3 regions of the Streptomyces sp. NPDC046977 genome follow, and region 2 is predicted to be linked to each of the others. Evidence: riboswitches for the same ligand, from Rfam matches in the RefSeq annotation. Region 2 holds a riboswitch; each other region holds the start of a gene.
The links. Region 2 has a riboswitch for cobalamin ahead of ABZ883_RS38240 (prenyltransferase/squalene oxidase repeat-containing protein). Riboswitches for the same ligand answer to the same signal wherever they lie in the genome.
Positions count from the first base shown of each region.

Region 1 (5,280 bases), on a different contig from region 2:
CCCATGAACCGTTCGCCCCGCAACGACCACCGCTCCGGCCAGGCGGGGCGTTCCCGTCAGCAGGTTCCCGGGCGCCCGGCCGGTACGGGCCGCCCCGCGGCGGCCCCGCGAGGCGAGTTCGCGGCACCCGAGACGGTCACTCCCGGTCTGCCCCCGGTCGCGGGGTTCGCGGAGCTGGGACTCCCGTCGCCCCTGCTCACGACCCTGACCGCGCTCGGCGTGGAGCAGCCGTTCCCCATCCAGGCGGCCACGCTGCCGAACGCGCTGGCCGGCCGCGACGTCCTGGGCCGGGGCCGCACCGGCTCCGGCAAGACCCTGGCCTTCGGCCTGGCGCTGCTGGCCCGCACCGCGGGACAGCGTGCCGAGCCCAAGCGGCCCCGTGCCCTGGTCCTGGTGCCGACGCGGGAGCTGGCCCAGCAGGTCACCGAGGCACTCACCCCGTACGCCGAGGCGCTGGGCCTGCGGCTCGCCACCGTGGTCGGCGGTCTGTCGATCGGCCGGCAGGTCGGCGCGATCCGGGCCGGGGCGGAGGTCGTCGTCGCCACGCCCGGCCGCCTGAGCGACCTCGTCGGACGCCGTGACGCGCATCTGGACCACGTGCGGATCACGGTCCTGGACGAGGCCGACCAGATGGCCGACCTGGGCTTCCTGCCGCAGGTGACCGAGCTGCTGGACCTGGTGCGCCCCGACGGCCAGCGGATGCTGTTCTCCGCGACCCTCGACCGGAACATCGATGACCTGGTCCGCCGCTACCTCACCGATCCGGTGGTCCACTCGGTCGACCCCGCGGCCGCGGCCGTCGTCGCCATGGAGCACCACGTGCTGTACGTGCACGCCGCCGACAAGTTCGCCGCCGCCACGGAGATCGCCGCCCGGGACGGCCGGGTGATCATGTTCCTGGACACCAAGCACGCCGTCGACCAGTTCACCCGGCACCTGGAGGGTTCGGGCGTGCCCGCGGAGGGCCTGCACAGCGGGAAGTCCCAGCCGCAGCGCACGCGGGCGCTCGCCCGCTTCAGGACCGGCGAGGTGACGACCCTGGTGGCGACCGACGTCGCCGCCCGCGGCATCCACATCGACGATCTGGATCTCGTGGTGAACGTCGATCCCCCCGCCGAGGCCAAGGACTACCTCCACCGCGGTGGCCGGACCGCCCGCGCCGGGCGCTCGGGCACGGTGGTGACTCTCGTCACCTCCCACCAGCGCAGCGCCGTGACCAGGCTCATGTCCGACGCCGGTATCCGCCCCACGATCACCCAGGTGCGTTCCGGCGAGGCCGCGCTGAGCCGGATCACCGGGGCCCAGGCCCCCTCCGGAGTCCCCGTCGCCGGTGCGGCGCCCGTGAAGGCGCCGGCGCGCGGCGGTGCTCCCTTCCGCGGCCTGGGCACGCGGCCCGGGAAGGAGTCGCGCAAGGCGGCCGAGGCCCGGCAGATGGCCGCGGCCCGCGAGGCCGCACGGATCCGCCGGGGCAACTGACGCAAGGCACCGGGGTCGCGGCGCCCTTGCGCCGCCGGTGCCGCGTCAGATCACGCGCTGGCTCCGGGAGTTGCCCGGCCTCCCGGCGTAATCCTCCAGGCAGACACCCCGTCGGCGACTCCCGGGCCGGGGCGCGGTCTTGGCCGGGGGTACCGCGGCGCGGTACGGTTTTCCGGATACGACGACGGCATGACGGAATCCGGTGGAATCCCGGGACGGTCGCGCCACTGTGAACCAGACCGGCCTCAGGGCCGGAACGCCTGGTGAGTCAGACCCGCAGCCGACGTCCTGTGCACCACCGAGATGGGACGCGAACTCCCGAGGAGGACCTGCCATGGCGCAGCCTGTCGCCCAGCCGCCAGTCACCACCCACGTCATACCGGCCAAGCTGCCGCTGAAGGACATCGCCCCGTGGGCGGTCTTCATCGGCGTCCTCATGCTGATCCTGCTGTACTTCGTCGGTGCCGAGCAGGGCGCCACCTCCGTCGTCAACGGCGCGGACGTCCACGAGTGGGTGCACGACGCCCGCCACCTGCTCGGCTTCCCCTGCCACTGACGAGGACCTCGCGCAGCCATGAACTCCGCAACCGTGAGGAACCTCCTCGTCCGCGGCATGCTCGCCGGCCTGGTCGCCGGCGCGCTGGCCCTCCTTGTCGCCTACTTCCTCGGTGAACCCAGCGTCGACAACGCCATCGGCTTCGAGGAGGCGCACGCCTCCGGGCACGAGCACGAGGTCGAACTCGTCAGCCGCCACCTGCAGTCCACCGCGGGGCTGGCCACCGGCATCCTGCTCTACGGCGTCGCCTTCGGCGGAATCGCCGCGCTGGCCTACTGCTTCGCGCTCGGACGCGTCGGCCGCTTCTCCGCCCGTGCGACAGCCCTGCTGCTGTCGGGCTGCGCGCTGCTGGCGGTCTACGTCGTCCCGTTCCTCAAGTACCCGGCCAACCCGCCGTCGGTGGGCGATCCGGACACCATCGGCAAGCGCACCACGCTGTACTTCCTGATGATGGTGCTCAGCGTACTGCTGGCGATCGCCGCCGTGATCGTCGGCAAGCGCCTGGCACCCCGCGTGGGCACCTGGTACGCCACGGTCGTCGCGGTCGGGGCGTTCGTCGTCGCCATCGGGCTGGCCTACGCGTTCCTGCCGGTCATCAACGAGGTGCCCGCGGACTTCCCGGCCACGCTGCTGTGGCGGTTCCGCCTGTCGGCCCTGGCCATCCAGCTGACGCTGTGGGGCGGCTTCGGCCTCCTCTTCGGGGAGCTGGCGCAACGCCTGCTGTCCCCCCGGCCCGCGCCGTCCGCGTCCGGCCGGGCGGTACCGGCGGCCAACTGAGGCATCACCCGTCGAGAGGGCCCGCGGAACCGTCCGCGGGCCCTCTCGCGTTCAGGACGCGGGGAGTTCGGAACGGACGGTACGGGCCGCCGCGACCAGGTTCTCCAGGGAGGCGCGGGTCTCCGCCCAGCCGCGGGTCTTCAGCCCGCAGTCGGGGTTGACCCACAACCGCTCGGCGGGGATGGCCTCCAGACCCTTCCTCAGCAGGGCGGCCGCCTCGTCCACGCCCGGCACGCGCGGCGAGTGGATGTCGTAGACGCCGGGCCCGGCCTCGCGCGGGTACCCGTGCGCGGCGAGTTCGCGGGCGACCTGCATGTGGGAGCGGGCGGCCTCCAGGCTGATGACGTCGGCGTCGAGGTCGTCGATCGCCGCCACGATGTCACCGAACTCGGCGTAGCACATGTGGGTGTGGATCTGCGTGTCCGGACGCACGCCACTGGTGGTCAGCCGGAACGCCTCGGTGGCCCAGGCCAGGTAGCCGGCGCGGTCGGCGGAGCGCAGCGGCAGCGTCTCGCGCAGGGCGGGCTCGTCGACCTGGATGACCGGCGTTCCCGCGCGCTCCAGGTCGCCGACCTCGTCGCGCAGGGCCAGGGCGACCTGGCGCGCGGTATCGGCGAGGGGCTGGTCGTCGCGGACGAAGGACCAGGCGAGCATGGTGACCGGACCGGTGAGCATGCCCTTCACCGGCCGGTCGGTGAGCGAGCGGGCGTAGGCCGTCCACCGCACGGTCATGGGCTCGGGGCGGGAGATGTCCCCGGCGAGGACCGGCGGACGGACGTAGCGCGTGCCGTAGGACTGCACCCAGCCGTGCTGGGTGGCGAGGTAGCCGGTGAGCCGCTCGGCGAAGTACTGGACCATGTCGTTGCGTTCGGCCTCGCCGTGCACGAGGACGTCCAGCCCGGTCTTCTCCTGGAAGGAGATCACCTCGCCGATCTCGGCCTTGATGCGCTCCTCGTACTGCGCCTCGCCGATCCGGCCGGCCCGCAGATCGGCCCGTGCCGTGCGGAGTTCCGCGGTCTGCGGGAACGAGCCGATGGTGGTGGTCGGCAGCAGGGGCAGGCCGAGGTGGGCGCGCTGGGCCGCCGCCCGCTCGCCGTACGGCTGCGAGCGGCGGGCGTCGGCGCTCGTGACCGCCGCGGCCCGTGCCCGTACGGCCGGGTCGTGGGTGATGGGCGACGAGGCGCGGGACGCCAGGGCGGCGCGGTTGGCGGCGAGTTCCCCGGCGATGGTGCCGGTTCCCCGGCTCAGTCCCTTGGCGAGGGTGACGACCTCGGCCGTCTTCTGCCGGGCGAAGGCCAGCCAGCGCAGGATCTGGGGGTCGATGTCGCGCTCGGCGGCGGTGTCGAGCGGCACGTGCAGCAGGGAGCACGAGGCGGCCACGTCGACCCGGTCGGCCAGTCCCAGCAGCGTGCCGAGGGTGGCGAGGGACTTCTCCAGGTCGTTGACCCAGATGTTGCGTCCGTCCACGACGCCGGCCACCAGGCGCTTGCCGGGCAGGCCGCCCACCGCGGCGAGCGCGTCCAGGTTGGCGGCGGCCGCCCCGGTGAAGTCGAGCGCGAGCCCGTCCACCGGTGCCTTGGCGAGCACCGGCAGGGCCTCGCCGAGCCGGTCGAAATAGGAGGCCACCAGGAGCCTCGGCCGGTCCTCGAGAGCGCCGAGGCGCCCGTACGCCCGCTCCGCGGCGCCGAGTTCGGCGGCGGTGCGGTCCTGCACGAGCGCCGGCTCGTCGAGCTGCGCCCAGCCGGCCCCCGCGGCACGCAGATCGGCCAGGACCTCCGCGTACACCGGCAGCAGCCGGTCGAGGAGGGAGAGCGGCTCGAAGTCCGCGGGGGCGCCGGGGGCGGGCTTGGCGAGCAGGAGGTAGGTCACGGGGCCGACGAGGACCGGCCGGGGCGCGAGGCCGAGGGCGAGGGCCTCCTTGACCGCCTCGACCTGCCGGGACGAGTCGGCCGCGAACACGGTGTCCGGACCGAGCTCGGGGACGAGGTAGTGGTAGTTGGTGTCGAACCACTTCGTCATCTCGAGCGGTGCCGTGTCCTGGGTGCCGCGCGCCATCGCGAAGTAGCCGTCGAGCGCGTCGGCGGCCACGGCCTCCCGGTGCCGCGCGGGGACGGCGCCCACCATCACGGTGGTGTCGAGGACGTGGTCGTAGTACGAGAAGTCGCCGGTCGGCACGTCGTGCACGCCGGCCTCGGCGAGCCGCCGCCAGTTCGCGCGGCGCAGTTCGGCGGCGGTGGCCCGGAGGGCGTCGGCGGTGACCCGGCCCTTCCAGTACCCCTCGACGGCCTTCTTCAGCTCCCGGTTGCCGCCCTGGCGGGGGTAGCCGTACACGGTGGGCCGTGCTGCCGCGGCTGCGGACTTGGTGGTCACGGAGATCTCCTTCGCGAGATGAATCCCTGAGATCCCGGATACGGGGCGAGAGCGCGAAGGCGATGCAGACCGGCGGCCGGGACACGCGCGTCGGGGCGCGG
Region 1 is NZ_JBEYWO010000012.1:142,208-147,487, reverse strand. Features, by position in the region: gene ABZ883_RS20045 (DEAD/DEAH box helicase) at 4-1,476, shown strand; cobalamin riboswitch at 1,628-1,773, shown strand; gene ABZ883_RS20040 (CbtB-domain containing protein) at 1,811-2,032, shown strand; gene ABZ883_RS20035 (CbtA family protein) at 2,051-2,809, shown strand; gene metE (5-methyltetrahydropteroyltriglutamate--homocysteine S-methyltransferase) at 2,861-5,179, opposite strand.
Region 1: linked by a shared signal. The riboswitch ahead of ABZ883_RS20040 (CbtB-domain containing protein) and the one ahead of ABZ883_RS38240 (prenyltransferase/squalene oxidase repeat-containing protein) in region 2 are both predicted to bind cobalamin.

Region 2 (13,241 bases):
GGAGGACCCGTCGACGCTGACCTTCCACGTGCTGGAGCCGCTGTTGGCCTTGCCGTTGAGTGCGGTGATCGTGCCCGTGCCGGAGGCCGGGGTGACGGAGGTGACGCATCCGGACGGGGTGCCCGCGGTGCCCGCCGCGTCCAGGAGCGCGCCGAGCGTCGTGGTGGCGCCGGTCGGGGTGAGCGTCACGGAGCAGACCTTCAGGTTGCCCGCGCCGTCGTCGACAGTCAGCGCCAGCTTGGCGGCGGTGCCCGAGGCGAAGGAGGTCTGGCTCACCCACTGCGGCGCGCCGACCGTGGTCGGCACGGGCGGGGCCGAGGTGAAGCCGCCGCCCGCCACTGCGCGCAGTCCGTCGATTGACGCGTACGCCTGCGGGGTGGTGTCGCTGGGGAGGTACTTGAAGCCGCCGCCGGGGTTGAACTGCTGGGCGATGAGGAAGTCGACGGGGGTCTTGCCCATGGAGGTGAGGAAGTCGCCGGTCTGCGAGTTGATGCCGCAGGCGTTGAGGCCGGAGACGGCCCAGCCGTTGGAGTCGGTGTTGACGCCGAACATGGAGTTGAAGGCGCCCGAGCTGGCGACGAGCTTGCCCTTGAGGAACGCCTTGGCCTGCACGACGTCCATATCGGTGGCGGGCACGCCGGAGACGCACAGGGCGGCCATGGCCGCGCCGGTCATGTCGATGTCGCTGGTCGCGGCGAGCTGGCTGGCGTTGCCCTCGGCCTTGCTGTAGTTCCAGCCGCCGTCGTTGTGCTGGTTGGCGCGGAGGCGGGTGATGATCGAGTCCCGTAGGGCCTGGGGTATGCGCTGCGTGCCGGACTGGGTCTTGGCACCGTTCAGGGCGAGGGCGGCGAAGACGGTGCCGTTGAAGTTGGCGGACGGGCCGAAGTAGCCGGCTTCCGCGGTCTGCCAGTAGCCGTAGATGTCGGCGACCAGGTTGCGTGACGCGCTGACGCGGGCCGGGTCGATGCCGGCGGCGTAGGCGTTGAGCGTGGCGCGTTCGTAGTCGGTGACGACCGGGGACGTCGACGGCCAGGACGTGGTGGAGAGCAGGTTGCGGTAGACGGTTCTGGCGTTCTTGCTGGTGTCGCCGCCGGGGGTGACGTCGACGACGGCGGTGCCCGCGGCCGCGAACGCGCTGAACGCCCACTCGTTGGACAGCCCGGCGCCGGCGTACGAGCCGTCGGCGGCTTGCAGGGACTTGAGGTAGGCGACGCCGTTGGTCTTCGAGGTGGCGATCTGTGCCGGGGTGGACGTCGCCAGTGCCGGCTGCGCGGTGAGGACGAACGCGCCGAGCACGGCCGCCGCGGCGAGCGCCGGGCGACGGAGGGACGTGGCGAGGGACATGGCCTGCTCCTGGGGTGAGGGACGCCGGCCGGTCGCCGTGCCGGACCCTCGCGAGCTGCGCGTGGGGAGCGGCGGGCATGGCCGCCGTCCGGGACGCGTGGATCGGCTTCCGAGGGTGCATCGCCGTTTGGGCATTCGGGCTCGGGACGGCTCCTCGCCGTCCCACACCGCTGCGCGTCAGCCCCGGATTCTCACCGGATTCCCCCACTCGGCAGCCAGGGACGCTACCCGAACCCCCGTCCCTGCCGCCAGACCTGCCCAGGGCGTCCACCGCGGTCCCGGGAAGGCGGTCTTGACGCTGGATTCGGCGACGTGCTGCAATCCGGCTGATACGCAATGCTGTTCCAGGGGAAGCCGGTCGAATCCCGGCGCTGACCCGCAACCGTAGGCCCGGCATCGTCCGGGCGAGCCGGAATGCCTGGAGCGTGTTCAACAGCGACAGACGCCGTCGTGGACTGCGGCGTGGTTCGACCGGTCTCACCCGGCGGCGGCCTGTCCGCCGCGCGGTGGGGGCCCCTCAACCACACCCGGTTCGTGCCGGAACGATGACGAGGGGCCGTGGTGGGGACTGACAGGCGAAGAGATGGACGGACGGGGCTGCGGAGGACGCGGCGCCTGCCGGCGCTGATATCCACGCTGTTCCTGCTGGTTGGTGCGGGCGTGACGTTTCTCACCGTCCCCTCGGCGGCGGCCGGTCCGGTGGGCGAGTGCACCGCGGACAAGGGCGCGATCGTGGCCGTCGACTTCGCACCGTTCGGCGGCACCGTGGAGCGCGGCTGCGACACCACCCCGACCACCGGCTACGACCTCCTGCACGACGCCGGGTTCACCACCGAGGGCACCGAACACGACGGTCCGGCGTTCATCTGCCGGATCGGCCTCGGCTCGTTCAACTCCGGGACGCAGTACCCGACTCCCACTCAGGACACCTGCGTGCTGACGCCGCCCGCCACGGCGTACTGGTCGTACTGGGTCGCCTCGCCCGGTCAGGACGACTGGAGCTACAGCCAGTTCGGCGCCATGGACCGCAGGCTCCACGACGGCGACGTCGACGCCTGGGTCTACGGCGGAACCGACATCGGGGGCACCACCGGCAAGCCCTCCTTCAGCCCCGACGACGTCCGCGCGGGCGGCGGCGGAGGGCCGAGCGACCCGACGGGCGAGCCCACCGGCGACCCCGGCGACGTCGACCTGGACACCGCCGCAGCCTGGCTCAAGGGCAAGCTCACCGACGGTGAACGCATCGTCGACGACGGCGCCGAGACCCCCAACTACCTGCTGACCACCGAGACCGCCTACGCGCTGGCCGCCGCTGAAGGCAAGAGCCCGGCCGTCGACAAGATCACGGCGTTCCTTGTCACGCACACCGACGACTACGCCTACGCCGCGGGCAAGGAAGAGGCCCCCGACGCCACCGCCGCCGCCCGCCTGGCCCTGCTCGCCGAGATCACCGGCGCCGACCCGGGCGACTTCGGCGGCCACGACCTGACCGGCGACCTCGTCGGCAATGTCTGCCCGGCGGGCCCCGAGTCCGGCGAGCCCACCCCCGGCTGCACGGCCAAGGGCGACTTCCGGAACGCCACTTACACCGACGGTCAGGCGCTGTCGGTGCTGGCCCTGCTGCGCGCGGGCGTCACGCCGCCGGCCGGCACCCTGGACCGGCTGACCCAGGTCCAGTGCGAGGACGGCGGTGCCACCAGCATCCTGATCCGGCCGGGCGAATTCTGCGATGGCGACCCGGCCACCACCGGACTCGTCGCCCTGGTTCTGGAGAACGCCGGCGGCCACGATGAAGCCGTGGCCAAGGCCCACGCCTACCTGAAGAAGGCTCAGCGCGAGGACGGCTCGTTCCCCGGCTGGACCGGCGCGACCACCGGCAGCGTCTCCGCGACCGCCTGGGCGTCGCAGGCCCTGCGCGCACTGGACGACACGGGTCTTGCCGACACGGCGGTCGCCTGGCTGTCCCGGCAGCAGCTCACGGACGGCGGGTTCGGCTTCGAGGAGGGGGCCACCGACTCGTCGCTGTATCCGACGCCGCCCGCGGTCGTCGCCGGAGCCCGGACCAGTCTGGTCGACCTCACCGCGAAGCGCGACGAGCCCACGGACCCGCCGACCTCGCCCACGCCGACCGGCGACCCCAGCAGTCCCGCCGGTGACGGGCCCGATCTGGCCAAGGGCGTCGCGTACCTCACCAGCGCCGACAACCTGAAGCAGGGTCAGTACTACACCGCCGGACCCGGCACCGCGCGGGCCGACTTCGGGCTGACCATCGACGGCGCGTACGCGCTGGCGGCCACCGGCCTCAACGACGCCAAGCTGCGCGGCATCGTGGACTTCCTCGACCACGGTGGCGAGGACGGCGAGAACCGCACCCTCCAGGACTGGACCGGCGTCGGAACCCCGTACGCAGGGGGCGGATCGATCGGGAAGGCCGCGCTGCTGGCCGAGTCCGTCGGCCGTGACCCGCGCGACTTCGGCGGCCAGGACCTCATCGCCGCCCTGGGCAAGGCGGTCTGCACCAAGGCGAGCACCGCGCCCGACGTGTCCTGCCCCGCCAAGGGCGCCTACACCTACGCCCCCTCGGTGTTCTCGCAGACCCTCGCGATCATGGCGCAGCTTCGCGCGGGTGAGAAGACCGCGGCCGCGGCGCCGATCGCGTACCTGGAGAGCCTCCAGCTGGACAACGGTGCCTGGCCGAGCCTGATCCCTTCGACCGGTGACTCCGACGTGGACTCCACCGCGATCGCCGCGATGGCCCTGGACCTGGTCGGCGGCGAGGGCGCGGACCGGGCCGTCGACAAGGCCCTGGCCTGGATCGCCTCCAAGCAGTTGGACGACGGCGGTTTCCCGGGCGCCGCCGGGAACTCCGTCAACTCGGCCGCACTCGCGGTGCAGGGACTGTCCCTGAACGCGTCCGCCTATACCGACGAGATCGCGAAAGCACGGCGCTTCCTGGCCTCGCAGCAGAACGACGACGGCGGCTTCAACGTCGCCAAGGACGGCCAGCGCGGCTCCGATCTGCGGGCCTCCACCCAGGCCGTGGGCGGCGCGACCGGTATCTCCTTCGGTGTGCTGAACCGCGACCTCACGGACACCACACCGCAGCCCACCCCCAGCGGGAGCCCGAGCGCGCCCGTCATCATCACGCCCGACGGCAGCGGCGGTTCCGTCGGAACGGGCGGAGCCAACGGCGGCCAGGAAGGCGCCCTGGCGTCCACCGGCATGCAAGCAGGGGCACTGGCCGCTGCCGCGGCCGCACTGATCCTCGTCGGGTGGCGCGCCGTCGTCATCGCCCGCCGCCGCGCCGACGCCGGAGGCCGGCGATGACCCTCTCCACTGTCGCTCGCGCGCTCGTGCGCGGCACGGCAGCCCTCGGCCTTGCGGCCGCCGCGTTCGGGGCGACCACCGCACCGGCCGCGGCCGACCCGCAGGCGATGGGCCGCTGCACCACCACCTCGGGCGCTGTCCTGGCCGTCGACTTCAGCCACTGGGGCGGTCCGATCCTGCGTTCCTGCGGTACGACGCCGACCACCGGTTACGTGCTGCTCAACCAGGGCGGCTGGCGCACCACCGGCACCGGCCACGACGGCCCCGCCTTCATCTGCCGCATCGGATACAGCGGTTACAAGAACGGCGCCCAGTACCCGACCGCTCGGGAGGACTCCTGCGTCCTCACCCCGCCCGCGTCGGCGTACTGGTCGTACTGGCACGCCAACCCCGGGCAGAACGACTGGGAGTACAGCCAGCTCGGCGCCATGCTCTACAAGCCGAAGCCCGGAAGCGTCGACCTGTGGATCTTCGGCGGCACGAACATCCAGGGCACCGAGGGCCGCCCCACGATCAGCCCCGACCAGCTGCGCGCCCACAACACCAAGCCGCAGGGCGACGTGGGCAAGCCCGCCTCCACATCCAAGGCGCCCCAGCTGCCACCCGGAACCGACACCGGGCCCGCGCCGGAGAAAACGACGGCAGCACCGCCGAAGTCCACCTCCGCCGCACCGAAACCGAAGGCGAAGCCGACGCCCACGCGCTCGCCCAAGCCCTCCGCCTCCAGCAGCTCACCGACTGCGACGCCCTCGTCGTCGCCGTCCCCGTCGCTCTCAGCGTCTTCCAGCGCTACCTCGGCCGCTGGCCCGGCGAGCCCGAGCCCGAGCAAGCGTGTTGTCGACGCCGCGCCTGCGGCTGACGCCGGGTACGACGCGGGTTCGGTCGTGCCGCTGCTCGCGGGCGGCGCGCTGGCCGCGGTCATCGTCGGTGCCGCCGTGGTTTCCGGGCGACGCCGCCGCCGTTCCGAGTGACCGTCATGGCCCGCACCACCACCGCGGCCGCCCCGCTCGTGCCCGGCACCCGGCCGGACACGGGCGGCCGTCGCCTGCCCCGCATCCTGCACCCCGTCGCCTGGTGGATCTGGGCACTCGCCCTGGCCACCGCCGTCAGCCGCACCAACAATCCGCTGCTGCTCGTCCTCGTCCTCGCCGTCCTCGGCTACGTCGTCACCGCGCGGCGCACCGAAGCCCCCTGGGCGCGCGGCTTCGTCTACTACCTCTACCTGGCCCTGACCGTCGTCACGATCCGTGTCGTGTTCCGGGCCGTCTTCGCCACCGGCATCACCCCGCACGACCACTTCCTCTTCTCGCTGCCGCACATCCCCACCCCCGACTGGTACGCGGGCATCCAGATCGGCGGCCCGGTGTCGCTGGAGGCGGTGCTGTCCGCCGCGACCGACGGGCTGCGGCTGGCGTGCATGCTGTGCTGCATCGGCGCCGCGAACACCCTGGCCAACCCCAAACGCGCATTGCGTGTCCTGCCGGGCGCTCTCCACGAACTGGGTGTCGCCGTCACCGTTGCGATCAGCGTGGCCCCGCAGCTCGTGCAGAGTGTGCAGCGCGTCGCGCGCGCTCGCCGCCTGCGGGCCGGCCGCGGCAAGGGTCTGCGGGCCCTGCGGGGCATCGTCGTCCCTGTGCTGGAGGACGCGCTCGAACGCTCCCTGCGTTTGGCCGCTGCCATGGACTCCCGCGGCTACGGCCGGGTCGGTACGGCCACCGCGCGCTCGCGCCGCCTGACCGGGGCGCTGATGCTGCTCGGCATGTGCGGCCTGTGTGCCGGCGCCTACGGGCTCCTCGATGCGACGGCGCCCCGTCTCCTCGGCCTGCCTGCGATGGTGGCCGGGGCCGTGTTGTGTGTCGCGGGGCTGCGGCTGGGCGGCCGGCGGGTCACCCGCACCACGTACCGGCCCGACCCGTGGAGGTCGGCGGAATGGGCGGTCGCCGGCAGCGGCGTGCTGTCCGCGGTGCTGCTGTTCGCGGGCCTGGGCTACGACCCTGCACAGCTCAACCCCACGTTCTACCCGCTGACCTGGCCCACTCTGCCGCTGGTGCCGACCGCCGCGATCCTGCTCGCCGGCACCGCCGGGTTCCTCGCCCCGCCCCCGAGCCCGCCCCCGCACGCGTCCGTCGCTCCCCGCACCGAGAAGGCCCCCGCCACGTGATCATCTTCGACCAGGTCACCGTCCAGTACGACGACGCGGCCGGACCCGCCCTGCGCGACGTCGACCTGACTGTGGAAGAGGGCGAGCTGTGCCTCGTCGTCGGCCACACCGGCGTCGGCAAGTCCACCCTCCTCGGCGCCGTCAACGGACTCGTGCCCCACTTCACCGGCGGCACCCTCCAGGGCCGCGTCACCGTCGACGGCCGCGACACCGCACACCACCCGCCCCGCGAACTCGCCGACGTCGTCGGCGTCGTCGGCCAGGACCCCCTGGACGGCTTCGTCACCGACACCGTCGAGGAAGAACTCGCCTACGCCATGGAACAGCTGGCGATCCCGCCCGCGACCATGCGCAAACGCGTCGAGGAGACCCTGGACCTGCTCGGCCTCGCCGACCTGCGCCACCGCGCCCTGTACGAACTCTCCGGAGGCCAGCAGCAGCGCGTCGCGATCGGCTCGGTCCTCACCGCCCATCCGCGGGTGCTCGTGCTGGACGAACCCACCTCCGCGCTCGACCCCACAGCAGCGGAGGAGGTTCTGGCCGCGGTCACCCGTCTCGTCCACGACCTCGGCGTGACCGTCCTGATGGCCGAGCACCGCCTGGAACGGGTCGTGCAGTACGCCGACCGCGTCATCCACCTGCCCGGCGACGGACGCGCGGTGATCGGCGAACCCGCCGCCGTCCTCCGCGACGCCGGCATCGCGCCCCCGATCGTGGAACTCGGGCGCGCCGGCGGCTGGGATCCGTTGCCGCTGTCCGTACGCGACGCCCGGCGCCGCGCGGCGCCGCTGCGCACCAGCCTGGCCGGGCACGACCCGGGCCCCGTCCGCCCCGCCCCCGCCGCCGTCCCGCCGAAGCTGCTCACCGCCCGGGGCGTCACCGTCAGCTACCGCGGCGTGCCCGCCGTCCGCGAGGTCGGCCTCGACCTGCACGAAGGCGAGATCACGGCCCTCATGGGCCGCAACGGCTCCGGCAAGTCGTCCCTGCTCTGGGCCCTCCAGGGCTCCGGAGCACGCAGGGCCGGAACCGTCGAGGTGACGGGGGAGCACGGACCGGCACGCGATCCCCACACGATGTCCGCCGCCGACGCACGGCGCCTTGTCGGCCTGGTCCCGCAGACCCCCGCCGACCTCCTCTACCTCGAAAGCGTCAAGCAGGAACTCGACCAGGCCGACCACGAGTCCGGCCCCGGCGAAGGCGCCCGTGCGATCCTCGACCGCCTGGCACCCGGCATCGACGACGCCACCCACCCGCGCGACCTGTCCGAAGGCCAGAAACTCGCCCTCGTCCTCGCCGTCCAACTGGCTGCCGCACCCCGCGTCCTGCTCCTGGACGAGCCGACCCGCGGCCTGGACTACCGGGCCAAGACCGCACTCATCGGCATCGTCGACGCCCTCGCCGCGGAGGGCCGGGCCGTCGTCATCTCCACCCACGACGTCGAGTTCGCCGCCCGCGCCGCCGACCGCGTCGTGGTGATGGCCGAGGGCGACATCGTCGCCGACGGACCCACCGCGGACGTCATCGTCGCCTCACCCGTCTTCGCCCCGCAGACTGCCAAGATCCTCGCCCCGCTGCCGTTCCTCACCGTGGAGCAGGTCACGTCGGCACTCGGCATCCACGCGGACGGCGAGGCCCGCCCATGACACGGCTCTCCGCACCGGCCATCCGGCTCACCCCCCGGGCCGGCATCGTCATCGCCCTGGCCGCGTTCCTCGGACTGGTCGCCTTCTTCTGGCCGTTCGTCGTCGCACCCGGCACATTCGGCGCCTCCTACACCCCGCCGCTGATCTTCGGCGTCCTGCTCGTCCTCGTCCTCAGCGTCGTCCTCTCCGAGATCGCCGAAGGCGGCATCAACTCCAAAGCACTCGCCATGCTCGGCGTCCTGTCCGCCGTCAACGCCGCCCTGCGCCCGCTCGGCGCCGGCACCGCCGGCATCGAGACCGTCTTCTTCGTCCTCGTCCTCGCCGGACGCGTCTACGGCCCCGGCTTCGGCTTCACCCTCGGCTGCACCTCCCTGTTCGCCTCCGCCCTCATCACCGGCGGCGTCGGCCCCTGGATGCCCTACCAGATGTTCGGCTGCGCCTTCGTCGGCATGCTCGCCGGATTCCTGCCCCGCGCCACCGGCCGCCGCGAAGTGCTGATGCTGGCCGTCTACGGATCATTGTCCGGCTACCTCTTCGGCTTCCTCCTCAACCTGTCCTTCTGGCCCTTCTCCCTCGACCCCAACAGCTCCATCGCCTACCTGCCCGGCCTGCCCTTCACCGAGCAGTGGCACCGCTACGTCGCCTTCGACCTCGCCACCTCACTCGGCTGGGACACCGGCCGCGCCGTCACCAACTTCGTCTGCATCCTCCTGGCCGGCCCCGCCGTCCTCACCACCTTCCGCCGCGCCGCACGCCGCGCCCGCTTCCAGGCACCCGTCCGCTTCGCCCCGCACCGAAGCGAGGGGGCTCGTCTCCACAAGCCGCACGAAGGCTGAGGGCGGTCTGGAGCCACCCACCGGGACTTTGGCCAATGTGGAGCGCGCCGTGTGGTGAAGGCGGATCCGCTGATCGACAGGGGCGAGGCCCGACTCGGGGGAACGAGTGCGGGCGTCACAGGTGAAGTCGTTCTCCCGGGCAAGAACAAGCAGCCCTGCACGAGCGGTAGGCCGCAGGGTGGCGCCGTACGGGTGTGCCTTGCGACGCTCGTGTGCGGGCCGGTGAGTTCATCCGTTCTCCATGTGATCGTCGGGAAATGGTCCGACTGGTTGTACAGAGTGCGGTTTCGGCACGTGTCATCGCGCCGTTGATGTCCGCTCCCACAGGCCGCACGAAAGATCCGCGCTCTTGTCCCTTCAGTTCCCAGCCCGTTTGAGGCGTTCGGTACGGCCGGCGCCGGGCACTGCACTGGCGGGGGCCGCGCTGGCGATCGTGACCGCCCTGGCCGGTCCCGCCCCTTCCGCCTCGGCCCACCCGTTCGGCCCGCCGTCCACCGCCGGGGCCGGCGTCCAGGGCTCCCGCCTGCTGATCGCGTGGAACACCGACAAGCTCGACTGGGTGGCACTCGGCCAGTCGCTCGGGGTGTTCGGCGGCCAGGGCGGCGGAGCGAACTCCTCGAACCTGTCGTTCACGCAGCGTTTGCAGGAGTCGCCGACCATCCGCAGCTACCTGCTCAAACACATCACCGTCGCGCAGGGCGGACACCCCTGCCACGGCGCTGTGGTGGGGGAGATGCGGGACTTCCTGGCGCGCGGAGCCCAAGTGGCCTTCGACTGCCCGGCTCCGGTGACCGCGGTGGACGTCACGATCACCTCGCTCACCGACCTCCACCCGGCGTATCGGACCATGCTCACCTCCACTGGTCCCGCTCAGACGCAGCCGACGCTCTTCACCTCCGCTCAGCCGACTGCGCACGTCACGTTCACGGCCTCCGGGGGCAGCGTCCGCAGGACGGTCGTGGTCTTCGCCGGCGGGACCGTGGCCGCCGCCCTGGCCATCGGCGGGTTCGTCCTCTGGCGGTCGCGCCGCCGCAAGGCCGCCCAAGCGGTGGGCCCTTCCGCTGTGGCGGCACACGCCCCGACCGGATCCCCGCTCCCGCCGGGTTCGGACTCCACCGCGCACGACACAGCACCCGCCGAAGCCGGCACCGCCGGTACCAGGAGCAACGCATGACAGGGATAGGCAGTCTCGACAACCACCTGATCGCCCTCTTCGACGGGCGATCCCTGTTCTGGGTGGTCCTGGTCGTCGCACTCGGCGTCGGCGCCGCTCACGCGGTTGCCCCGGGCCACGGAAAGAGCATCACGGCCGCTTACCTGGTGGGAACGCGCGGTCGCGCCAAGGACGCGGTGCGCCTCGGCGTCATCGTGGCGACGATGCACACGTTCTCGGTCCTCGTCCTCGCTCTGCTGTGGGTGGGGGTCAGCAGCACCGCGGTCAGCACCAGGACCGCCACCGCTTGGATGCAGGCCGCGGCAGGAGCAGTCGTCGCGATCGTGGGTGTGGGCCTGGTGTACCGGCACTTCCGCGACCGCCGCCGTTCCCATGGGCACGGACACGAACACGGTCACGCGCACGGACACGGTCACTCGCACGGGCCTGACCACGGCCACTCGCACGGTCACGCGCACGGCCATGACCACACGCACGACCACCACAGCCACGACACGGCAGTGCAGGACGAGACCGCTCACGCGCACCACCACGTCGAGCAGTTGACCAACCCGTGGTCCCGCCAGGGCCTGACGGCGCTGGCCCTCTCCGGTGGTCTACTGCCGTCGCCGTCGGCGTTCCTGATCTTCGTCAGCGGGCTGCTGACAGGCCGCGCACTCGGTGCCCTGGCCATCGTGATCACCTTCGGCGTCGGGATGGCGGTGACTCTCACGGGCGTCGGTGTCGCCACCATCCGGGGATTCTCGTTCGTGGAAGGACACTTTCGCGGCCGGTCGGCCACTGCCAAGCTGAGGTCGTGGACTCCCGTTCTGGCCGGTGTGGCGGTGGTGACGGCGGGGTGCTTCTACATCTTCAGCGCGGTCTCCACCTTGCAGGACGAAGGGGACGACCTGGTCCCGACGTCCAGCACGGCGAGGCTTCCGTAGCACGCGGCAACTCCTTCTCATGCGCGCGTGAGGACATCACGGAGCGGGCTCAGGACCGCAGGGAGCTGCTCTGCGGCGATCCCTTCGGTCGAGGAAGCGGCGGCGGATCTCGGCGGTGCGCAAGGCGAGCTCCGGGGCGGGGAACGGGTTCGGGGAATTCACAGGGGCCGCGCGGCGGCAGCGCGGTCGGGATGGCGCGGGCCGAGGAGGACGGTGATCCCGGTGCTGTCGTCGGCCGGGTGGGTGGCCTGGGTCCAGCCACGGCGGCGATAGAAGCGCAGGGCCTGGGTGGCCTGGACGGAGGTGAGGAGCCATGCCCGATTGCCCGGGGCACCTGAGGTGACGGCGTCCAGCAGGCCCGTCGCGACGCCGGTGCCCTGCGCGGTGGGCCGGACGGCCAACTCGTCGACCTCGCGGGCACCGCACAGCCAGGCGTCCGTGCGGCCGGGGCCGAGGGCGGCTTGGACCAGGCCGTAACAGCGGCCCGAGGGGAACGGGGCGGGAGTCGTCCAGGCCGTGGCGAAGCCGAGGACTTCCCTGCCGTCATGAGCGAGTGCGGCGGTGAAGCCCGGCCGCGCGATGTCCCGGGCGAGGCGGTCGAGGAAGCCGTCCGCCTCCTCCTCGCCCTCGTTCCACGGCGGTGAGGAGAACGCCTCCCGGTAGGCGGTACGCAGCGCCGGCGCGTGACCCAGGAGCTCGTCGGCGGAGACCACGCGGACGTTGGTGCTCATGCTGCGGGGGCCAGGATGGCACGTTCGAGCGGCGCGGAGGGGTCGATCGACACGTCCAGTGGTGCGGGCCGGGCGCCAGCACGGACCAGGAGGTCGCCGACGGCGGCGATCATGGCGCCGTTGTCGGTGCACAGGCGCAGTGGCGGTACGCGCAGCCGGATTCCGGCGGCCGCGCACCGTTCCTCGGCCAGCGCCCGTACCCGGGAGTTGGCGGCGACGCCGCCGACCACGACCAGGTCGCGCACGCCGTGCTCGCGGCAGGCCGCCAGTGCCTTGCGGGTCAGGACGTCGGCGATGGCTTCCTGGAGCGAGGCCGCGGCGTCCGGGACGTGGCCGCCGGGGTGGTGTTCGGCCCAGCGGGCGGCCGCGGTCTTCAGTCCGGAGAAGGAGAAGGCGTACGGGTCGTCGCGCGGCCCGGTCATCGGGCGGGGGAAGGGAATGGCGCGGGGGTCGCCGTCGCGGGCGGCGCGGTCGATGGCGGGTCCGCCGGGGTAGGGCAGGCCGAGTACGCGGGCTGCCTTGTCGAAGCACTCGCCCGCGGCGTCGTCGAGCGTGTCACCCAGATGGATGATCGGGTCCCGGGCCAGGTCGCGGACGAGGAGCAGCGAGGTGTGGCCGCCGGAGACGATCAGCACCACGCACGGGTTGGGCAGCGGGCCGTGTTCCAGGGTGTCGGCCGCGACGTGTCCGGCCAGGTGGTGCACGCCGTAGAGCGGCACGCCAAGGCTGTACGCATAGCTCTTCGCGGCCGCCACGCCGACGTGCAGTGCCCCCGACAGTCCCGGGCCGGTGGTCACGGCGACGGCGCTGACGTCGCGCAGGCCGAGCCCCGCGTCGGACAGGGCGGCACGCACCACCGGGCCAACGGCGTGGACATGGGCGCGGGCGGCGATCTCGGGCACGACACCGCCGAAGCGGGCGTGCTCGTCCATGCTCGACGCCACGGCGTGGCCGAGCAGTCGGCCGTTCTCCACCAGCCCCGCACCGGTCTCGTCGCAGGACGACTCGATGCCCAGGACCACCATGTTCGCCTCCCGGAACCCCTTATTGCGTAGTTATTGCAATTGCATAGTAAGGGCATCTGTGGGCACGCGAACGC
Region 2 is NZ_JBEYWO010000041.1:5,419-18,659, forward strand. Features, by position in the region: gene ABZ883_RS38235 (hypothetical protein) at 1-1,344, opposite strand, end outside; cobalamin riboswitch at 1,474-1,549, opposite strand; cobalamin riboswitch at 1,641-1,785, shown strand; gene ABZ883_RS38240 (prenyltransferase/squalene oxidase repeat-containing protein) at 2,005-4,671, shown strand; gene ABZ883_RS38245 (hypothetical protein) at 4,668-5,642, shown strand; gene ABZ883_RS38250 (CbiQ family ECF transporter T component) at 5,648-6,832, shown strand; gene ABZ883_RS38255 (ATP-binding cassette domain-containing protein) at 6,829-8,475, shown strand; gene ABZ883_RS38260 (ECF transporter S component) at 8,472-9,311, shown strand; gene ABZ883_RS38265 (hypothetical protein) at 9,745-10,485, shown strand; gene ABZ883_RS38270 (hypothetical protein) at 10,482-11,411, shown strand; gene ABZ883_RS38275 (GNAT family N-acetyltransferase) at 11,570-12,142, opposite strand; gene tsaD (tRNA (adenosine(37)-N6)-threonylcarbamoyltransferase complex transferase subunit TsaD) at 12,139-13,167, opposite strand.

Region 3 (13,241 bases), on a different contig from region 2:
CAAGATCGTCTCACCGAGATGGTCTGCGAACGGGGCCTCGCTGTGAATCGGCGCCACCTCGACGCGGCCGGACTCCGCCATCTCGTATCCCTCACTGGGGGCTGATGTCTCTACGATCAGGCACCAGTCCGATCCCGGCGTCACGTGGGTGGCGGCCTCCTCGCTGTCGATCAGCCACAGATCCAGCGGGCCGGTCAGGGGCACCGTGCTGTACAAGTGCCACGACGCAAGCACTCGTTCGAGACGCCGCCCGACCAGGTAATCAGGACGCGCCCCGGCCCCGTGCAACGGGCACTTGTCCAATCGCTTCGGCTCCACCCAGCGACCGTCCCGTCCGGCAAAACCACAGGTCACATGCTTATACGGGACAGCGCTGAGGCCCTACTGCTGCGGAAGCTTGCAGGCCACGCTCGCGTCCTAGCCGCAACGGCCCTCAGGCACACCGCCACCGGTTGCCCCTCGGTACGTGGATTCAGTCGAGGAACATCAGCCGTTTCCCGGCGCGAATCGGCTCTACGGACCACCATGGGTGAAGCACTCTGGGAGGCCACGAATGATCACGAACCTCACTAAGGGCGGGAATGCTCCCTTGCTGGGCAACACCTGCCAAGTCACCGTCACTACGCCGACGACGGGCATTGATGTTTCAGCTGTTCTCTTGGCCCAGGATGGCAAAGTGCGGACAGATGAGGACCTGGTCTTCTACAACCACCGCTCTCAGGACGGTGTGAGTCTTGCAGGTCAAACCATCGCTGCTGACCTGGCTGCGGTACCCGGCTCAGTTGATCGAATCGCTGTAGTGGCCAGCATTGACCCGCAATGTTCGGCTCCGCACTTCGATGCGAGCAGTACCCCGCGCGCGGTGGTCGACTGCGGAGACGGCCGCATTATGTTTGCGCCACCGCCCCTCGCAAACCGGGAGACGGTCGCGGTTGTGGTCGAGTTCTACCGCCGTGCCGGCTCCTGGAAGGTTCGTGCCGTGGGGCAGGGCTGGGACACCGGGTTGGCGGGTCTGGCCGGGGATTTCGGGATCGTCGTGGACGACCCTGGCCCCGCCTCGGCCGCTGTGGCTGCAACGCCACCTGAGTCGCCGAGCACGTCGCACCATGCGACAAGTGCCCAGCCGGTTCGCGCCCCTGCCGTTCCGTCCGCTGCACTGCAACGGCCGCCGGTGACACCGCTGCCCCCGCCGGGCCCTCTGGGACGGGTTGTGCTCACCAAGGGTGGCCAGGCAACGATCAACATGAGAAAGGAAGATCCAAGCCTCGCTGTAACGGCCATGCTCGAATGGAACGGAGGCAGTGATGCCAGACGGAGGGCCGGGGCCGATCTGGATCTCTACGCGTTGCATGTTCCGCGGAGTCTGGTGACGCCCAAGGGTGCCAAGCCGAGCAAATCCGAACAGGTGATTTATTACCGGAATTTGGGATCGCTCATGGCTCCGCCATTCATCGCCCTAGATGGCGATTCCCGGAGGCCGGGGCGGGAGACCATCACGATCCGGCGTCCCGACCTGCAGGGATATGTTCTCATCTGCGCGTACAGTGCGGTTGAGAATGGTGTCGGCTCGTTCAAGTCGTATGGTGCCCGGGCAGTTGTAACCGATGGGCGGGGCTCGACTGTCACAGTACCGCTGTTCAATAATCGCAACCTGTCTTACTGGGTTGCTATTGCGTTGATCGACTTCACCGCCCCTGGTGGCATTGAGATTCGGCATGTTGAGAAGTACAGCGGGAATCACGTGGAGGCCCGGCCGATGCTGTACTCCAGTGGCAGTTTTCGGATGAGCGCAGGCAAGGTCGAATTCAAGACGAGGTAGCTGGCCGCCGTCCCACTCTTGACCCTTTCCTCCCACGGACCGACCTCAAGCAGGTGTGGGATCGAACACGGGAAAGGACACGTGGACAAGTTGGGCAGGAGTGCGCGATCGGTGTAGAGGCATTGGGGCATGCCTCACCGCCGCGTAGACCGCCTCCGGCGCCTGACGGCTCCCGCGCGTCCGGCCCCGCTCGCACGGTGTGCGGGGCAAGCGGGCCCGCCGGGCTCACCTGCCCGTCCCGACCCCGGTCCACCATGTCGCCGCAGGCTCTCGTTCACCCGTCAAAGGCGTCTCGCGGGCGCCGGGTGTCAACCAGCTCATCGTCGACCGGCGGGCGATGGGAACGTCACATGTCGGCGGCCCCGTCTCCTTGAGGCGCCGCGCAGTGTCCCAGCAGTTGCCCGGTCATCTCGTCCACGATGCGGTAGCGGACGATCCGGCCCTGCCGGTCACCGGTGACGATGCCGGCGGCCCGCAGCAGCCGCAGGGCCTGGGAGACCGCCGTGTCCGTCATGCCCGTGGCGACCGCCAGGTCCGTGACCGCGATCGGCCCCGCCGTCCGGAGAGCCAGCAGCAGCGCGAGACGGCCTGGATCGGCGAGCAGCGAGAAGCGATCCGCCCAGGCCCGCACATGCCCAGGTTCTCCAATGGCGGCGACAGCGTCGCAGACACGGTGGCCGTCGATGGTTCGGTGGCCCGCCCGCTCGGCGGGAACAAGGTGCATGGGCGCCATCCTGGCAGCCCGGGATGTGATCTTGAATACCTGTGCGTCTCTGCACCTGTGCAGCCTTGCAGGCGGAGTGCCCGCGCTCCTAGGGTGATGGCGCCGTGGTGCTCGGGAAGACCGGTGACAGCCGATGGAAGGCTCAGTCCGGGGCGGCCCTCGCCACTGTGATCGGGTAGTTCCCGCCCCCTCCCGCTTCGGCGGTGCCACTGGTCCTCACAGGCCGGGAAGGCAGGGGCGGGCGCGCTTCGCCCGTAAGCCAGGAGACCGGCCGCGGCATCTCACGAGTTGATCCACGAGGTGCTGGAGCGTGACCGCATGACCCTGCCCCCATCTGCCCCGTTCGCCGGCCCGTTCCGCTGGCGGCGCGAGGACACGCTCCGCACCGCGGGCCTGATGGCCGTGATCGCCGCATTGCACGTCGTCGCTTTCGGTGTGCTGTTCCTGCTGGTGATACCGAACGACTACCGGGTCGGTTCCGAGGCTTTCGGTCTCGGCCTCGGTATCACCGCCTACACCCTGGGAATGCGGCACGCCTTCGACGCCGACCACATCGCCGCCATCGACAACACCACGCGCAAGCTCATGGCGGACGGCAAACGCCCGGTCTCCGTGGGCTTCTGGTTCGCCCTCGGGCACTCCAGCGTCGTGGTGGCCCTGGCGGCGCTCGTCGCCGGCGGTGCCCGTCTGGCAGGCACCCTGGCGGACGAGGACTCCGGAACGCACCAGGCGCTGGGTGTGGTCGGAACCACCGTTTCCGGCACGTTCCTCTATCTCATCGCCCTGCTGAACCTCGTCGCCCTACTGGGCATACTGCGGGTCTTCAAGAAGATGCGTACGGGCTTCTTCGACGAACGGGAGCTCGAAACCCACCTGGAATCCAGGGGGTTCATGAACCGCGTACTCGGCAGGCTCACCCGCTCCATCACCCGTCCCGGGCAGATGTACCCACTCGGCTTCCTCTTCGGGCTCGGGTTCGACACCGCCACCGAGGTCGCGCTGATGGTGATGGCGGGCAGCGGAGCCGCCGCCGGTCTGCCCTGGTACGCGATCCTGTGCCTGCCGCTGCTGTTCGCCGCCGGGATGAGCCTGTTCGACACCCTCGACGGGACCTTCATGAACTTCGCCTACCAGTGGGCGTTCTCCAACCCCGTGCGCAAGGTCTACTACAACCTCACCATCACCGGTCTGTCCATCGCCGTCGCCTTCGTCATCGGCACCATCGAACTGGTCGGGGTCCTGCACGACAAGCTCGACATGACGGACGGGCTCACCGGCTGGGTCGCCGGCCTCGATCTCGACAACGTCGGCTACGTGATCGTTGGCCTCTTCGTCGTCGTGTGGGCCGTCGCGATCGCGTACTGGCGCGTCGCCAAGGTCGAGGATCGCTGGGCGGCGCGAACTGCGGGGAGCGTCTGACGTTCTTTCGGTGGCCTCCGGTCGGGCACAGTGGTGTGCCCGACCGGAGGCAGCCCCCGTCCCCTCTTCTGCCGCGACGTCAGGCGGCGGGACGCCGCAAGTAGAGCCCGAACACGATGTCGTAGAAGAGGAACGCGATCAGCGTGATGCCCAGCAGGGGCAGGGCCCAGCCGAGCGCGGCGACGGCCGGGACGCCGATGATCAGCACCGGCAGCGGGAGTTGTCGCCACGTTCCTCGTGCGGGGGCCTTCCCGAGGGCCGCCGTGCGGCCGTCACGCGTGGGGCGGCGCTGCCACCACATGCGGTAGCCCCACACGATGACGGAGATCAGGCCGACCGCGATCAGCGCCAGCAGGATCTGGTTGACGATGCCGAACAGCAGGCCCATGTGGCCCTGGACGCCGAGTTTGCTGAGCTTGGCCAGGACCGGGTAGTCGGCCCAACGGCTCTCCGAGGTGACCTTGCCCTTGGCGGCGTCGACGGCTACCTGGTCGTAGTGGACCGGCCAGAGGTCGTCGTCCTGCGCCACGGTCCACGCACTCGTCGCATCGGCGGGCGGCGTCAGCTCCACCCGGCCACCGAGGCCGGCCTCGCGGGCGACCGTGAGGACCGCGTCGAAGGCTGCGGGGTCGGCCGTCGCCGCGCCGGCGCCCGTGCCGTGTCCGGCGTGCCCCGCAGGCTCGCCCTTGCCGGCGCCGGTACCGCCGGGCAGGGCGGTGACCAGCGCGGGCGCGTGCCCCTTCGCCGCGTTCAGCAATTCCCCGAACCGGGCACCGGCGTAGTGGGACCAGGTCAGGCCGGTGGCGCTGAGACCGAGCAGACCGACGGCGAGCCATACGCCGGTGGCGGCGTGCCAACTGCGCGTACGCCGCACTCCGCCTGCGGAGCGGTCGGGCAGCAGCACACCGCGTGCCGACTTGGCGCGCTGCCCGCGGGCGCGTCCGAGCCACAGGACGAGCCCTCCGGCGACGATCACCCACAGCCAGCTGGCGGCAACCTCCGAATAGAGGCGGCCGGTCTCGCCCAGGTGCAGATTGCGGTGCAGGTCGTCCAGCCACGTCGTCAGCGGGGTGGAGCCGTACCACGTGGTCAGCGCCCCCTTGACCTCGGCGGTGTAGGGGTCGACGAACACCGTGCGCTGGTTCTCGCCCAGTTCCGGCAGCGACAGGACCACCCGCGTGGTGTCCTCCGGCCCGGGCGGCGTGATCACCGAGGACAAGGTGCCCTCAGGGTGGGACTTCCGGGCCGCGGCGATCTGTTCCGCGAGCGGGCGCGTTGCGTCCCCCACCTTCGCCACGCCGAGCTGATCGCCGTACACGAGCTGGTCGAGCTGGGGTGTGAAGGTGTAGGCCAGGCCCGTCAGAGCGGCCACCAGCAGGAACGGGGCGACGAACACACCCGCGTGGAAGTGCAACCGCACGAGCAGCGCCCGTACCCCCTTCCACGATCGGCCCCGTTGTTCCGGACCGCTTCCCGGAGCAGCCGATGCCGCTATGAGGGCGTTGTCTCTTGACGCTTCTTCTTGTGTCGATGACATGGGTGCATCCCCAATCGGCGCCCGGCGCACAGGACGCGGGCGCTCACGAAGCCGACGATGGTGTCCGCCTCAACGGCGGTACGGCGTGCGGGCACACCGCACTGCGCCCGTCATCGCATGTCAGCGAGACGGACGGTCAGGAGCACATCGCCGGCCGCGGCGGGCCGCGCCGTGTGACGCCGTGCCACAGGGCCGCCTGCTGAGACAGCCGCGAGGGGGCGTGAAGGGACACTCGCGTCGCCGGGGCCGGTGGGCTGACGACGACATGGACGAGGAAGGCCCCGCGCAATGGAGTGAAGACGAACGCGGCCAAGGAACGGCCCAGCCGGAAGGCAGCAGCCTCACCGCGCCACAGCCACAGGCCGCACAGCACCGCCGCGAGGGCGTGCGCGCCGAACATGCCAGGCGACCAGCCACTCATCGCGGCGCTGCTCATGGGCATCGCTTCCGCGGAGCCCGCAACCTGATGGCCGACAGCACCGTCCCCGACACCCGACGGAGCGGCGGCGAAGGCCTGGGCGAGGCGGAACCAGCCGTGCAAGGCGCATTGGGTCACCACGGTCGCGACCGTCACCACTGCCGCGCCGCGCTCACGCCGACCCGCGAGCCACCACGCGCCGGCGGTCGTCGCGGCGAATGCGTACCCCACCGCCCAGCCCGGAACCGACCGCGACATCAGCGCATGTCCAAGACCCGTCACCGCGACACACACGGCCGCGAACACCGCGGCACGTGCGAGACGGAAGGCAGGCCCGGGCGTCATGAGCAGCAATGATGCCATTCACCACCCGAATGAGGGATGGGGCGCACGGAAGCACCACCGGCGCGCCCACGGCTGTGCTAGCGCAGATCATGGAAGGCGACAGCGCGATGGCGTCGACCGGGAGGACTTCGTGTCGGCCGCAGACGCACACGATGCGGTGTGGGCCCGAGTCATCAGTGGGGCCGGGAGTGTCAACCGGCCATCGCCGCCCGCCTATGGCCGAGGTCTTCCTCAGCCCGGCTCGCGCACAGCCGGCTGAAAAGGCCACCGCAGTCGTGAAGGCGAGCGCGATCGAACACGCTCGCGAGCCCTGGAGGTCCGCCCCGGCATCGGCCTGCTGAGGCCGGACGGCCTGCGCGACTGCGCGACTGCCGGGGACGATGAATCCGGTGTCCGTCTCATCTGCCTTGTGGCGACTCGGCCCGCGCTGAAGCCCGTCAGCAGGTGTACCGGCCCCCGACCTACGTGAGGTAGTCGGCTATGAGGTCCGCGAACTCCACCTCGTTGAGGACCCTGGTACCGAGCTCTTGAGCCTTTTTGAGCTTCGATCCGGCTCCCTCGCCGGCCACCAGGATGGTCGTCTTCCTCGACACGGTGCCGGACGAGGTACCACCGGCCTGGCTGACGAGGTCGTTCATCTCGGTGCGGTTCCGTCCCGACAACGGGCCGTGCATCCCACCGGTGATCACCACGACCTCGCCGGTGAGCGGGCCGCCCTCCGCGGTGGCAACGATGGGCTCGGCCATGTTCACGCCCGCGCCGACGAGCTTGTCGATGACCGGCCCCAACGCGTTGATGTGCGCGGCGATTTTCGCGGAGTTGGCGCCCGGCAGCTTCGGCACCGCGGCGAGAGCATCGGCGTCCGCTGCGCGGATCGCGTCCATGGTGCCGAAGTACCGTGCGATCTCCCGTGACAGCGTGCGGCCGGTGCGGACCACACCGAGAGCGCAGAAGACACGGTTGAGAGGTTTGGTCTTGGCCGCCTCGATCTGGGCCAGCACGGTGTCGGCCCGCTTTTCGCTGCGGGTGGCGTCGATCAACTGCTCGCGGCTGAGGGTGAACAGGTCGCCGACGTCGGCGACCGCGCCGCTGTCGACCATGGCCTCGATGTAGGTGACGCCCAGGCCGTCGATGTCGAGCTGGTCGCGGCCGACGGCATACCGCAGGGCGGCGAGCAGCCCGCAGCCCCCGCCGGCGCCGCTCGCGCACTCCCACCGCTCACCCGAACTGTCGATCTCGCCGCCGCACTTCGGACAGGCGTCGGGCAGCACGATCGGCGTCTCCTCGCCGGTGCGGAGTTCCACCACCGGGGCTTCCACGCGCGGGATGATGTCGCCCGCTTTGAACACCCCGACCGTGTCGCCGATCATGAGACCGCTGTCGCGGATGAACCGTGGGTTGTGCAGCGTCGCGTACTGCACGACACTGCCGTCCACCTCAACCGGCTCCAGCACGGCCCGTGGGGCGATGACGCCGGTGCGGCCGACGTTCCATTCCACGGCCAGGAGTTTGGACCGTGACACGGTCGGGGGCAGCTTGTAGGCCGTCGCCCAGTGCGGATGGCGGGTGGCGAGTCCGGCTTTCTCCTGCTCGGCGACCGCGTTGGCCTTGATGACGACGCCGTCGATGTGGAAGGGAAGCTCCGCGCGCAGGGCCGCGATCTCCTCGACGCGCTGCTGGACTTCCGCCACGGTGGCGAGCACCCGCAGACCCGCGGCAGTTGCCGCCGTGGTCTGCACCCCGGTGGCGGCGACCGCAGCCATCATCTCTTCGTACGTGTCGCCGGCCGGCCCGACCACGCCGTAGGCGTAGAACGTCGTCTCGATGACGTACGGCCTGTCCTTGGCCCGCAGCGTGCCGGCCGTGCCGTTGCGGGGGTTGGAGAAGACCTTCGCCCCGTGAGCCTGCCGGATCGCGTTGGCCGCCAGGAACTGCTCCCGGGTCAGAAGGACCTCGCCGCGGACCTCGAACGTGGCGAGTGTGCTCAAGTCCCGCGGAAGACCGACGATGGAGCCGATCGCGTGCGAGATGTCCTCGCCGAAGGCTCCGTCGCCGCGGGTGACGAGCTGGACCAGGCGCCCGTCCACGTAGCGGGCGGCGATCGCGGCGCCGTCCAGCTTGGGTTCCGCGACGTAACCACCTGCCGCCGGGGCGCCGAGGCGTCGCGTGAGCGAGGCGTCCCACTTGGCGAGTTCCTCGCCGCTGAAGACGTTGTCCAACGACAACATCGGCACCGTGTGGGCGACGTCGCCGGTGGGGGCCGCGCCGCCGCCGACCTTGCCGGTGGGGGAGTCCTCCCGGACGTCGCCGGGGTGCTCCAGCTCGTAGGCCCGGATGCGGCCGGCCAGGACGTCGTAGGCGGCATCGTCGAGCGGGCTGGTCCCGTCGCCGTAGTAGGCGGCGCACGCCGCCAGTGCCTCCTCGACGGCGGAGTGATACGCGGCGCGGTCGGCGAACGGAGCGGGCATTACTGTCGTCATGCCTCGCATCCTCGCGCACAGGTCTGACACCGCCCCTCCGCCCGCCGTGCGGCCGGACACTCAGGCTCCAGCGACGGGGAGCTCCCGGTGTGGGCGGTGCATGTCGGCCCGCAGCTGGGCAGGCGGGCCGACCGGCGTCGGAGAGCCCACCGGCCGCCCCGTCGGCGGCACCCCAGTCTGGGCAACGGTCCGGCATCCGGCGCGCGCCCGGTTCGGTATGCGCGCTCGGTCAACAGGTCGTGCGCAACCGCGCAACATCCGTGGGTCCGACTCTCTTACGGTCGGGGCTCGTCCCTCTCCGGACCTCCGGTGAGCGGCCGGCCACGGCGGCCGCCGCTGCCCGGCCGTCCGGACGTGCGCGATGGAAGGAGTGGGCAGCATGGCCGATCTTGAGCAATGTGCGGAGAGTTCCGTCGAACAGCTCGTGCTCGTCGCGGGTTCACTGCTGAGTGTCCTGACGATCTGTGCGGCGGTGTCGTTGTGCTTCCGTCTGAGGGTCGCCTGTGACGTCGTGCAACTGGTCACCGCGCCGGCAGCGGCCGTGGCATGCGGCCGGCTCCTGCGCCTGTACCGCCGACGGGTGGCGGGTGCACGTGCCGTGTCCGACGCCGTGGAGCGTGTCCTGCTGCGGCCGCTGCCCCCGCGCATCGGCGGCCTGCACCTCGCTTCCGTCTACCGTGCTCGTGGTGGACCCGCTCGAGTGGGTGGGGATCTCTACGCGGTCGCCCGGTCCGACACGGCGACCCGCATCATCATCGGTGACGTACGAGGGAGCGGACTTCCCTCGTTCCTCGACGTCATCGCCATCCTCGGGGCCTTCCGTGAGTGGGCACCGCAGGCGGTCTCCCTGACGGAGGTGTCCTGCCGCCTGGAGGAGAGTTACCTCCGGCACCTTGCCGACGCCGACGACGGCACCCGCTCCGACGTGGGTGAGGACTTCGCGACCGTGCTGATTCTGGAAGTGCCCGACGGGGAGTCGGTCGTCCGCATGGTCAGCTTCGGGCATCCACCCCCGGTGCGGGCACGTCGGGGAGAGCCGGTGTTGCTCGCCGGGACGCCTTGCCTCCCGCTCGGGCTGACCACGCTGTGTGACGCCGGCTCCAGCGAGAGCGTCTTTGAACTCGGCCCGCAAGACACGCTGTTGCTGTACACGGATGGGCTCATCGAGGCTCGTGACTGCAGTGGGGTCTGCTTTCCGTTGCTCGAACGTGCCGCCACGTGGACATGGCACGACCGGCGCCGGTGCTGCGAAGGTCACCTCCACAACGTCCTGGCGGAGATTTTGGACGACATCGTCGCGCATTGCGGCGCCCTGCCGGCCGACGACCTCGCGATGATCGCGCTGGCCCGCCATCTGGAAGGTGGCGGGCCGATGCTCCCCCGCCCCGCGGGCCCGGATCCGTCGGATGACGACGCCGGGTCCGTGCCGTGGCGGTGATGCCGAGCGGAGCAGCCGCGGAGTCATCGCCGATGCGGTCCGGATTTCTCGTTCCTGGTCATACGGCGCCACTCGACCGGGGAGATGCCGTACGTGGCGCGGAAGGCCCGGCTGAAGTGCGCGGGGCTGCCGAAGCCCCATCGCTGCGCGATCGTCGCCACCGGCACGCCCGCCAGATCGGGGCGTGAGAGGTCTTCGCGGCAGGCCTCGAGGCGTTGATGGTGGATCCACCGGCTGACGCTCATGGCCTCGCCCTCGAACAATTTGTGCAGGTAGCGTACGGAGACGTGGTGTGCGGCCGCGATCACGGTCACGGACAGGTCGGGCCGGTTCAAGTGGTTCCTGATGTATTCGCGGATCAGCAGCCGCAGCGTTTCCTCAGCGGTCGGTGAGACATCCGCGCCGAGCCGCCCTTCATGTGCGACCAGCGCGGTGAGCACGTCGACCATTCCCTGCTCCAGATACCGTTTTGTGCCCGACAGGCAGGCGTGGGACTCCGCGGCCGCGGCGATCCTGCTGACGTAGGAAGCGAGGATCCCCCCGACATGGTGCGTGGCGGGGAACACCCGGCCGGTGACGCGGGCCAGATCCGAGTCGGGGACGTCCAGCATCTCGAGAGGGACGGCCGCGATGTTCTGGCGGAAACTGCCGAGGAAGTCCCGGAAGAAGGGCCGTCGGGAGTCGATGAGTACCAAGTCCCCCGGCGACAGAAGCGTTTCCCGTCCGTCTTGCGTCACGACACTCCTGCCCGCCGCTTGCAGGCTGACGATGAGCGTGCCGCTGGAGTCGTTGGCGATGATCCCGCGCGTGCGGGCCATCTGCTGGGGGCTCGCCTCCACGTGGTGCAGGCGGATGGTGCCCAGCGAGACCGACCAGAGGGCACCGCGCACCGCGCGCTCCCTGTCAGGTCGGATCTGCAGTCGGGTGATCGCTTGATGGACGGCTTCCGTCCAGTACGCCGCCCGCTCACTGGGGGGTATGAGGTCAGTGCGGAATGTCTTGATCACGATGTCGCCATGTCGGTATGAGTCACAGGGAAGACACCCCGAGCACCCTGTACACCGGCGCTCAGGGCGGCCGGAATTCCGACATGAACTATCCTAAATCGTTGATTTCCGAGACGGGGTGAGGTGGCAGGAGACTGCGGTAACCGCAGGAGCGAAGCGAGGCAGGCCGGCCGGCGACGTCATCCCGGTCCGGCAGAACGGCCCAGCATCCGACGGTGACATCATCCCGTCTCGCGGTCGGTCGTCGCCGGCTGTCGATATCGCAAGTGTGCGGGCCGCATGGGCCGGTCGCGTCCGCTGGAGTGGTGCATCGACGCCGGCTCGGTGATCTCGTGTGAGGCGGTGCGGTGAGTCCGGACGGATGGTCGTAGCCGAGCGAACGTACGGCCGGGACGCTCGCGTCCCGGCCGTACTGAGTTGTTGCGCGTGTGAGCGCCCTGCAACGGGTGTTGGTTACCGGTTCTGGGACGTGGTGAAGGTGTAGGTGCCGGAGCCGACGGTGTAGACGACCGCGTCGCCCTGGGTGCCGGTGAGCTTGACTCCGGGGGCCTTGGCGGCGGTGTAGGTCTTGCCGGTACCGCTCTCCTGGACGGCTGCCGGGTCGGTGGCCGGGACGTAGATCTTCGCGGTGGTGTTGGCGGGGACGGTGACCTTCAAGGTGATCCGTGAGGAGTTCTGGGACCACGACGAGGTGATCTTGCCGTTGACGGACCGGTAGGAGGTCGATGCGCTGTCGATGCCCTGGCCGGCCGTGATCAGCGGCCTGATGGCGATCTGCTGGTAACCGGGGGCCGTGGCCTGGGTTCCGGCGAGGTCCTCGTACATCCACTGGCCGACGGAGCCGAACATCTCGTGGTTGCGCGTGCGGCTGCTGGACTCCCAGTACTCGCCGAGTCCCGTCCAGCCCAGCGGCCGAGGTGACCGCCCGCATCACGGCGGTGCCGCGGTCCGCCGCAGGCGCCGGTCGGTGACGACACCGTCGCTCCCGGCCGGACCGTGTACGGCCGGCGCCTGCGCTACTACACCTACGACGTCACCTCGCTCCTCGCTCAAGGCGCCAACACCATCGGGGCCTGGCTCGCCGACGGCTGGTACCGCGGCCGCTTCGGCTTCGACGGCGGCCACCGCAACCTCTACGGCACCGATCAGTCCCTCATCGCCCAGCTCGAAGTGACGCACGACGACGGCACCACCACCGTCGTCGCCACCGACCCCACCTGGCAGGCCTCCACCGGCCCGATCCTCTTCAGCGGCCTGTACGACGGCGAGACCTTCGACGCCCGCCTGCACGACCCCCCGCTGGTCCACCCCGCACGGGGACCGGACCGGCGCCTGGGACCGTCGCCACCGGCAGCCGTGACCCACGGACCCTCGTCGCCCCCAAGGGGCCGCCGGTGCGCTGCACCGAAGAAGTGCACCCCGTCACCATCACGGCCAAGGACGAGGGCCGGTACGTCCTCGACTTCGGGCAGAACCTCGTCGGCCGCCTGCGCATCACCGTCGACGGCCCCGCCGGCTGCACCGTCACCCTGCGCCACGCCGAAGTCCTCCAGGACGGGGAGCTCGCCACCCGTCCACTGCGTCTCGCGGCCGCCACCGACACCTACATCCTGGACGGCTCGGGAGAACAGTCCTGGGAGCCGCGTTTCACCCTGCACGGCTTCCGCTACGCCGAGGTCAGCGGCTGGCCGGGAGAGCTGACCGGCGACGCCGTCACAGCGCGGGTCCACCACACGGACATGGTCCGCACAGGCTGGTTCGAGTGCAGCGACCCCCTGGTCAACCGGCTCCACGAGAACGTCCTGTGGAGCATGCGAGGCAATTTCGTCGACATCCCCACCGACTGCCCGCAGCGCGACGAACGCCTCGGCTGGACCGGGGACATCCAGGTCTTCGCCCCCACCGCGAGCTTCCTGTACGACTGCGTCGGCATGCTGGACTCGTGGCTGGACGACGTCGCCGTCGAGCAGTTCCCCGACGGCACCATCCCCTGGTACGTACCCGTCATCCCCGGTGCCCCGATGTGGACCCCCATCCAACCGCGCGCCGCCTGG
Region 3 is NZ_JBEYWO010000013.1:1,381-14,621, forward strand. Features, by position in the region: gene ABZ883_RS20480 (hypothetical protein) at 1-318, opposite strand, end outside; gene ABZ883_RS20485 (TerD family protein) at 554-1,819, shown strand; gene ABZ883_RS20490 (metalloregulator ArsR/SmtB family transcription factor) at 2,166-2,543, opposite strand; cobalamin riboswitch at 2,632-2,834, shown strand; gene ABZ883_RS20495 (HoxN/HupN/NixA family nickel/cobalt transporter) at 2,862-3,962, shown strand; gene ABZ883_RS20500 (PepSY domain-containing protein) at 4,042-5,499, opposite strand; gene ABZ883_RS20505 (hypothetical protein) at 5,636-6,223, opposite strand; gene ligA (NAD-dependent DNA ligase LigA) at 6,724-8,742, opposite strand; gene ABZ883_RS20515 (PP2C family protein-serine/threonine phosphatase) at 9,122-10,180, shown strand; gene ABZ883_RS20520 (helix-turn-helix domain-containing protein) at 10,204-11,187, opposite strand; gene ABZ883_RS20525 (alpha-L-rhamnosidase C-terminal domain-containing protein) at 11,641-12,036, opposite strand; partial or broken gene ABZ883_RS20530 (alpha-L-rhamnosidase N-terminal domain-containing protein) at 12,184-12,417, shown strand; gene ABZ883_RS20535 (family 78 glycoside hydrolase catalytic domain) at 12,582-13,241, shown strand, end outside.
Region 3: linked by a shared signal. The riboswitch ahead of ABZ883_RS20495 (HoxN/HupN/NixA family nickel/cobalt transporter) and the one ahead of ABZ883_RS38240 (prenyltransferase/squalene oxidase repeat-containing protein) in region 2 are both predicted to bind cobalamin.